DNA from 2 places in the Nocardioides sp. LHG3406-4 genome. Region 2 is predicted to be linked to the other one. Evidence: riboswitches for the same ligand, from Rfam matches in the RefSeq annotation. Region 2 holds a riboswitch; the other holds the start of a gene.
What was found. Region 2 has a riboswitch for cyclic di-AMP ahead of ACP7BP_RS06030 (C40 family peptidase). Riboswitches for the same ligand answer to the same signal wherever they lie in the genome.

Region 1 (4,352 bases), 460 kb from region 2:
CGCGCCCTGGCTGCGCAGCCGCCCCGAGACATCGGGGTTCACGAGCACGTGCACCGGCGCCTGGTCGTCCTGGGAGCCGTCGACCGTGGTGGTCACAGCAGCGACCGCCTCGTAGCTTCCTCGGGGCGATCCGAGGGCCGCGTCAAGAGCGGCCGCCGACGGCGGCACCTCGACCACCACGGACGGCCGCCACCTGGGCAGGACCGCCCGGACCACGGGGTAGGCCGCGCGCAGCCGGTCGGCGTACGTGCGGGCGACCCGGCGTGACTCCGCGGCGAGCACCAGGATGCCTTCGGCCCGTACGACGTGTACGCGCTGGCCCAGCCAGACCGGCGAGCGGCGCTCGCTGGACGTGCTCGAGGCGTCTCCGAGAGAGGCGATGCCCACGCCGTCGCCGATGGGCACGAAGCCGACCACGACCTCCGCAGCTGCTGGGCTGCGGTCGAAGCCGGCGAAGGCCCAGGTGAGGTCGACGGCGGCCCGCCACGACCCGTCGGGCTCCGTCGCGCCGATCTCGTCGACGTAGCGCATCGAGAAGTCCTCGACGTGGAGGTCGCGGCTGTTCGCCACCACGGCTGCCAGCAACGCCCGCGCCGCGACGTCGGGCGCGAGCGACGCCACGGCCGTGGCGTCACCTGACTGCACGGCGTGCTCGAGCGCGTGCAGGGCCGAGCTGGCGAGCGCGGGCCGCGCACTCGGTCGCTCCCCCGCTGCGGCACCACCGCGCTGGATCGGCACGCGGTAGGTGTCGTCGCGGAGCAGCAGCGTGCCCCCGACGACCAGGGCCGACACCACGACCAACGAAAGACCGGCCACCCACCAGCGTGGGTGACCGGTCCTCGAGGTCATCTGCGGGGCCCCATCAACCGGGGCGCACGGCTCCGACGTACGGCATGGAGTAGAGGCCTGCGACCGCCACGCCCGTGCCCGGGTTGGCGGCGTGCACGATCAGGCCGTTGCCGATGTACATGCCGACATGGCTGATCGGGCTGTAGTAGAACACCAGGTCGCCGGGCTGCAGGTCGCTGGCCGCGACGTGCGGACCGGAGCCGTACTGGGCGCTGGAGGAGTGCGGGAGGCCGACGCCGGCCTGCGCCCAGGCCATCATCGTGAGGCCGGAGCAGTCGAAGGCGCTCGGGCCGGCGGCGCCGTAGACGTAGGAGTCGCCGACCTGGGCCATGGCGTAGGCGACGGCCGCCGAGGCGCGGCCCGAGGCAGGCACGTCCGAGGGCAGGCGCGTGGTGTCGCCACGAGAGAGGGACATCAGGCGCTGGCGCTCGTCGTCCTTGAGGTCGGAGAGCAGCTCCTTGGCCTCGGCCAGCTTCTCGTCGACCTCCGCCTTCTCGTCGGCCAGCTGAGCGGTGACCTCCTTGATCTCCGTCGACCGCTCGGTGGTGGCCTCGTGACGAAGGTCGAGGGCATCGAGCTCGGTGGAGTAGGAGGAGAAGAGGTCCGACTGGAGGTCGTTGAAGGCCGACATCGTCGAGAGCTGTCCCAGGAAGGCGCTGGGGTCGTCGGAGACGACGACCTGGCCCACCGTGGAGATGCTCTCGCCCTGGTACTGACGCAGGATCGAGTCGCGCACCTGGTCGCGGACGACGTCGAGGCGGGCGTCCTGGCGACGTTCGTCGGACTCAAGGGTGCCGAGATCCTGGGTGAGGTCGTCGAGCTGCAGCTTGGCGTCGTGGAAGCGCTCCTGCGCCTGCTCGGCCTGGTGGTAGAGGCGGTCGACGCGCGCTTGCACGTCCTTGATCTCGGGCTCGGCCTGCGCGGGGGTGGCCGCGACGAAGCCGGTGACGGCTATCGCGGTCAGCCCGACGAGGGCGGTGCTGATTCGCAGCCGGTCGTGGATCACGAGCGGGCGGTCTCCCTTGTGGTGTCGTACGCCTACCGGGTGAGCTGACGGGTTCGGGCACGACTTGCCCTACACCGTCTCCTCGGCCGCGTGCGCGGCCGCCTTGACGGCGATTCACCCCAGAGGGATTTGGTTCCCCGGTTCCGGGTCGTGGTCGCCCACGGCCCAAAGGACTCGGCGCGGCCCCCGCGCGGATCCTGATGATCCACTGTCACGGGAGCCTGAGCGACCGAGACTAACCGCGACCGGAGGGGTTGGCCAAACTTTCAACAGGATGTCGCGGCCCAATCGACCGAATCGCGGACTTCTCGTCACACCACTCACATGCGTCACACCAGTCACGCGGACTCCGCCTCGGGGCCGGCCACCGGCCGGACCAGGCGCAGTGGTGGCACCAGCCCGCCCGCCGCCAGGACGTCCAGTGCTGCGCGCTCGTCGTCGTCGAAGGTGAGCTCGGGAGGCGGGCCCAGGAGCACCGTGACCACGCAGTCGTGGCAGGCAAGCCCCCGCACCAGGCAGGTGTCACAGTCGATCCGTGTCGTCATGTCCTGGACTGAACCAGGGGGCACCGACATTCCGCCCCGCACCGACCCGAGGTCGGCGTGTCGCCACCCGTGCGTCTTGCCCCAAACCGCTCACACGACCGGTCTGGGCCACTTAGCATCGAGGCGCCATGAACGACCAGATATCGCGCTTGCGACAGCTTCGGGTGCTGCTGATCTCGGTGATCTACGCGGTGCTCTTCGCCGGCGTGTGCGCGCTGCTCCTCGAGTGGAGCACGACGTGGGGCGCCGCGGGCTGGAACGACCACTGGTACAGCCCGTTCACCCGCGGCAGCGGCTTCTACCTCGAGATCGCGGCACTCACCATCGTGATCTATCTCCTCATGGCGATCACTGGCCGGCTCTGGCTCTCCCTCGGAGTCATGCTGTCTCTCACGCTCGTCGTCGCCGGCGCCAATGTCGCCAAGCTGCGGGTCCGTTCGGAGCCGCTCTACCCCAGCGACCTCGACTTCCTGTCGACGCCGCGCTTCGTGCTTGCCATGGCCTCACCCACCACCTGGTTGCTCGCGGTCCTGCTGGTCCTAGCCGTCCTGGTCGCGTTCATCTGGATCGGACACCGGCTCGAGCCCGCCTTCCCACGCGTGCGCAGGAGCACCGCCCCCCGACGCTGGACGGCGCTGCTCGTCGTACGCGCCGTTGTTGCGCTCGCGTGCGTGGTCGCCCTCGTCCAGGCCACCCGGTTCAACGAGCCCGGGAACGCGTGGCGCGGCGTCTACGAGAGCAAGGACGTCGCCTGGAAGTTCTGGTACCAACGCCTCAACTACCGGGCCAACGGCTTCGTCGGAGGGTTCCTCTACAACATGCCGTCCGTGGCGATGAAGGCTCCCGAGGGCTACAGCGAGGCGACGATGCGTGCCCTCACTGCTCGGTGGAGAGCCGCGGCCGCCGAGACCAACCGCGGCCGCGACGCCGCCCGCCTGGACGACGCCAATGTGGTCGTCATCCTCAGCGAGGCGTTCAGTGACCCGACCCAGCTGAAGGGCCTCGAGCTCGATGAGGACCCGATCCCGCGCACCCGAGCGACGATGTCGGGCACGTCTTCGGGCACGATGCTCGCCCAGTTGTACGGCGGGGGTACGGCGAACATGGAGTTCGAGGCGTTGACCGGGCAGTCGCTCGCCCTCCTCTCACCGCAGACGAACACGCCGTACCAGCAGTTCGTCGCCGATCAGGACGGCTTTCCCTCGGCGGTGGGCCTCTTCAAGGGCACGGGCCACCGTGCCATCGCGATCCACCCGTACTTCACCGGGATGTACCAGCGGAAGAAGGTCTACGAGAACTTGGGCTTCGACGAGTTCATCCACGACACGACGATGCAGTCCGACGCCAAGATCGAGAACGGGGACTTCATCTCCGACGAGAGCGCCTTCGACGAGGTGCTCCACCAGATCCGCACCATCGACCAGCCTGCCTTCATCAACCTCGTGACGATGCAGAACCACGTGCCGGTGGCCGGGTCCTACGCTCATCCGCTCCCCGTGGACGGCGTGTCCGATGAGCAGGCGGACTCGGCCGGCCAGTACGCCCGCGGCCTGACGTACACCGATGAGTCGCTCGACCGGATGCTGGCTGCTCTCGAAGAGACCGACGAGCCGACGTACGTAGTGTTCTACGGAGACCACCAGCCGGGCATCTACGGCGACGAGATCGTCGAGAAGAACCCGGGGATCGGGATGTACCGCACGCCGTACTTCATCTGGTCCAACCAGGGCACGGTGCCGGCAGCGGAGCCGTTAACCAGCCCGACGATGTTCCTGCCCATGCTCTTCGAGATGGCGGGCGCGCGGATCCCGCCATACTACGCCCTGCTCGAGGCGGTGCGCGCCGAGGTCCCTGCGATGGAGCAGGGCAAGTACTTCGACCCCACGGGTAGGGAGTACACCGCCACCACACTCACCCCTCGTGCCAGGGAGCTGCTGCACGACATGGCCCTC
Region 2 (4,352 bases):
GGTGTCGACGAAGTTCGGGTCGACGAGCGCAGGGGTGGCCACCAGCAGGGAGCCGGCCGCGACGTCGGTCATGTCGCCATCATGCCCGAGGACGAGCACCAGGCGCAGTGGGGCCGCCGAGACGGGGGATCGACGGGCAGGCGCCCCCGAGCCGCCGAGGGCTACTTGCCGTACGTGACCCGGCCGCCGTCGGCGGGCACCAGCTCGAGCCAGGTGCGTCCGGCCGGCACGGCGAGGTCGCCGCCCTTCTTCGTGTCCAGGCGCAGCGAGCCGCGGACCCCGTCCTTCTTCCACGTGCCCTTGACGACGCGGCCGCCGTGGAAGAGCAGCGCGTCGCCGGAGCCCTCGAACTTCGTCTCCGGCACGAAGTTGCCCGCCGGGTCGCGGTATCCGGCGTCGCCCACCTGCACGCGCAGCACGAGGACGGTGTCGGCGGGGAACTCGTCCCCCTGGGCGGCGTAGGAGTTCTGGTTGACGTAGCCACCGTTGGCGTAGGCCCAGTTGGTGGTGTGCATGCCGCCGAAGAACGCCGAGAGCCGGCTCGCCTTCTGACCCTTGGGCAGGTCCGCGGCGTCGCCGAACCTCAGGTAGTCGTCGGGGCGGGCGGGCTTCTGCTTGATCACCGAGACGACCTCCCGGGGCCGCGCCATCAGGTTGTACGGCGCGTAGCGGCTGCCCTCGCGGAAGAATCCCTTGGCGCCCTCCTGGAAGAACCGGATGCCCGCCTGCTGGATGCGACCGATCGTGACCCCGGCCGCGCCGGAGGTGATGATGTCGGCGTCCACCGGCGAGACGATGCCGATGTCACTGGCCCGCATTGAGCGCACGGGACCGACGACCTCGGGCAGCTGGGAGTAGTAGAACGCCGCGAGCCGGGTGGCTCCCCCCTCGACGAGCTCCTCGACCACGAGGTCGGCCTTGCTCAACCCGAGCTGGGGGGCGCTGCCGGCGGTGTTGTCCATCTTCGTGACCATGACCGGGTGCTTGAGGTCGGCGGTGCCGTCCCCGGCGACCGGGGTGCCGGTGAGCGGCCAGGTCTCCGGCGGGGGCGGCTCCTCGGCGTTGCTGCCGGCGGGTGCGCCCGAGCTGCTCGTGTCCCCCGGGTCGGCGGTGCCCCCCTTGTCGCCACACCCGGCGAGGAGCATGGACATGGCGAAGAGCGTGGCGACCACGACGCCGAGGCGGGACGCGGTCTTGGTGCGCAGGGGGCGATGCACGGGGACTCCTAGCTGTGGTGCCGACTACCGACAAGTGTGCGGGCGCGCCCGCCCTGTGTGCGGGAAGGCGCGCCCGGTGTCAGGGCGTCAACCCGCTCAGGCGCGCCGCATCGTGCCTGCGAACCAGCTGCTCGTCCACGGTACGTCGATCTGCACCGGGCGGCCCGGCGTCGAGGAGTGCAGCATCTGCACGGCGCCGCTCTTGAGGCGGCCCACGAAGATGCCCACGTGGTAGACGCCGCCACCGCCGGTGAAGAACATCAGGTCGCCGCGGTGGAGCTGCGACTTGGGGATGCGACGGACGTGACCGGCCTGCGCCGACGACGTACGCGGCATCGCGGAGAAGCCGGCCTTACGGAAGGAGTAGTAGATCAGGCCGGAGCAGTCGAAAGCCCCCGGGCCGGCCGAGCCGTAGCTGTACGCGTCGCCGCGCTGGGCGAGCGCGATGTGCTCAGCGCGGTGGACCCGCACCTTCGTGGCCCGCTTGAGCTTGACCTTCTGGGAGAGCTTCTCCGTGGACCCGCCATGTCCGGACTGGGCACTGACAGCGGTCGGGGTACCGAGCACGAGGCCCAGGCACAGCATCATGAGCGCGCCGAAGCGCAGCATGCGAGAGGTCGCAGGCATGGTTGTTTCCTTTCCCACGCCTGTGAGGTGAGCTGTCGGGTTGGAGCTGGAAAGTGCTCCGTCACGCTGCGTGCCGCCTGGTGACTTCACCCCGAGCCGTCCGCGATCGCGCTGCGAACCGGCGTGGAACCTGTGGGTCCCCCACTCCTGCCCCGTCATGGTCTCGGGGGTCGTCGCGCGGAGGGGCAGGACTCGGCGTTCCCGCGGACGATGGTGCAGCCGTGCACGCTAGGCACGTCGAAGGGTCAAAGTCCAAGCGAGGAGCGCGTTTCGGGCGTGATCGTGACGAGGATCTCGTCGGGGGCGCGAGGCCCGAGAGTGGTCGGCCAGCCCTCGATCAGTCTTCGATCAACGCAGGGCCAGGCAGCCGGAGGTTGCCGCGGCGAACGGCAGCTCGGCGTCCTCGGCGATCCGCTTGTCGAGGTTGGCAGCCACGTCTTCGGGCCACGGCGCGGTGCGCCGGGTGCTCATGTCGATGTGCAGGAAGATCTCCTCCATCACGTAGCTGAGCCGGTGGTGGGTCTCGTCGAGGAGGTAGACCAACGCGTGGGCGGCACGCTCGGAACGCCCGAGCAGCCGGACCCGGGCCGACATCAAGTCGCCCGTGCGCAGCTCGGTCAGGTAGGTGCAGTGGTGCTCCGCCGAGAAGCACGCGTGCCCTGCGCTGATCGGCCAGTTCTGCGGGATGCCGAGCGGGACCAGCGACTCGTCGAGACCCTCGCTCGCGATGCCGATGTAGTGCCGGACGTTCAGGTGGCCGTTCATGTCCTCGAACGGCATCGGCACGGGCTGCTCGACGTAGGCAGGCAGGTCGAAGAGCTGGTCATAGGTGGGATAGGTCGTCACGGGCACGACCCTACGAGTCGCTCGACGACCCGACCGCATCGGACCGCGCCGTCGTCAGCTGACGAGCTTGGCCCCGCCGTCGACGTACAGCGTCTGACCGGTGATGTACGACGCCTCGTCGCTGCACAGGAACGCAGCCGTGGCCGCGATGTCCTCGGGGAAGCCCACCCGGCGGACCGGGTTGCGCTCGGCGTTCCGGGCGCGGAACTCGTCGACCGGGACACCCAGCCGGGCGGCCGTCGCGTCGGTCATCTCGGTGGCGATGAAGCCGGGGGCGATCGCGTTGGCGTTGATGCCGTAGGGGCCGAGCTCGATGCCGAGGGTGCGGGTGAAGCCCTGCACGCCCATCTTGGCGGCGGCGTAGTTGGCCTGGCCGCGGTTGCCCAGCGCGGAGACGCTGGAGAGGTTGACGATCTTGCCGTACTTCTGGGCGACGAAGTGCTTCTGGGCCGCCTTGGTCATGAGGAAGGCGCCCTTGAGGTGCACGCCCATGACCAGGTCCCAGTCCTCCTCGGTCATCTTGAAGAGGAGGTTGTCGCGGGTGATGCCGGCGTTGTTGACGAGGATGTGGATGCCGCCGAGGTCGCCGAGGACCCGCTCGATCGCGGCGTCGACGCTCACGGCGACACTGACGTCGCAGCCGATGCCGAGATGTCCCTCCCCCAGCCGCGCTGCCGCGGCGGCCGCTGCGGACTCGTCGAGGTCGATGACCGCGACCTTGGCGCCCTCGTCGGCGAACCGCTGCGCACAGCCGAACCCGATGCCTCGTGCGCCCCCGGTGACGACTGCGACGCGCCCGTCGAAGCGACCCATGCTGACTCCTTCGCGATCGTGCGACAGCGGCGCAACGACGCGCCAGTAGAACCGTGTCTCACCCTAGACGGGTGACCCCGTAGGGTGTTCCGGTGGGTCGTCCGGATTTTCGCCTTGCAGGGGTGCTGGCTGCAGCCATGGTGCTGGCCATGGTGTTCGTCTCGCGTGTGTGGGACCTCCCCATCCGCGACCCCGACGGCGTGGTGGTGCCGACGTACGTCCGGCTGCCGTTGATCGTGCTCGCGGCGCTCGCACTCGACGTCGTGCCGCGCGCTCTGGCGCGCCGTCGGCCGATCATGGAGGTGGCGCGCGAGCGGTGGAGCCGTGACCAGCTGGTGTTCGCCCTGGCTGGGGTGATCACGTGGTACGCCTGCTACGCCGCCTTCCGCAATCTCAAGAGCTACGTGCCGTTCGTCAACGACCGGCTGTGGGACAACGAGCTCGCGTCGCTCGACCGCACGCTCTGGCTGGGGCACGACCCGGCCGACGTGCTGCACGACGTGCTCGGCACCGGCTGGGCCGCGCACGCTCTGTCCTTCGTGTACGTCGCGTGGATCCCGCTGGTGCCGGTGACGCTGGCCGTGGCACTCCTCTGGACCCGTCACCGGGCGGCCGGCTCGTGGTTCGTCACGGCGGTAGCGGTCGACTGGGCGCTCGGCGTGGCGACGTACTTCGCGATGCCGACCCTCGGCCCCATCTACTCCGCACCTGGGGACTTCACGGACCTCCCGCACACCCACGTCACGGCGCTGCAGGAGTGGATGGGGTCAGACCGCGCCGACGTGCTCGCCGACCCGTTCTCGACCGACGCCGTACAGACCATCGCCGCCTTCGCCTCGCTGCACGTCG

Region 1: it holds a riboswitch for cyclic di-AMP, as region 2 does, so the genes downstream of both, ACP7BP_RS08475 (NlpC/P60 family protein) here and ACP7BP_RS06030 (C40 family peptidase) in region 2, are expected to answer to the same signal.

Annotation. Positions count from the first base shown of each region.
Region 1 covers NZ_JAFCWV010000002.1:500,145-504,496, reverse strand. Annotated here, with positions in the region: gene ACP7BP_RS08480 (hypothetical protein) at 1-816, opposite strand, end outside; gene ACP7BP_RS08475 (NlpC/P60 family protein) at 863-1,855, opposite strand; cyclic di-AMP (ydaO/yuaA leader) riboswitch at 1,884-2,035, opposite strand; gene ACP7BP_RS08470 (hypothetical protein) at 2,194-2,400, opposite strand; gene ACP7BP_RS08465 (LTA synthase family protein) at 2,529-4,352, shown strand, end outside.
Region 2 covers NZ_JAFCWV010000002.1:42,171-46,522, reverse strand. Annotated here, with positions in the region: gene ACP7BP_RS06040 (YqgE/AlgH family protein) at 1-72, opposite strand, end outside; gene ACP7BP_RS06035 (DUF3048 domain-containing protein) at 162-1,217, opposite strand; gene ACP7BP_RS06030 (C40 family peptidase) at 1,314-1,844, opposite strand; cyclic di-AMP (ydaO/yuaA leader) riboswitch at 1,847-2,023, opposite strand; gene ACP7BP_RS06025 (thioesterase family protein) at 2,193-2,690, opposite strand; gene ACP7BP_RS06020 (SDR family NAD(P)-dependent oxidoreductase) at 2,745-3,503, opposite strand; gene ACP7BP_RS06015 (phosphatase PAP2 family protein) at 3,626-4,352, shown strand, end outside.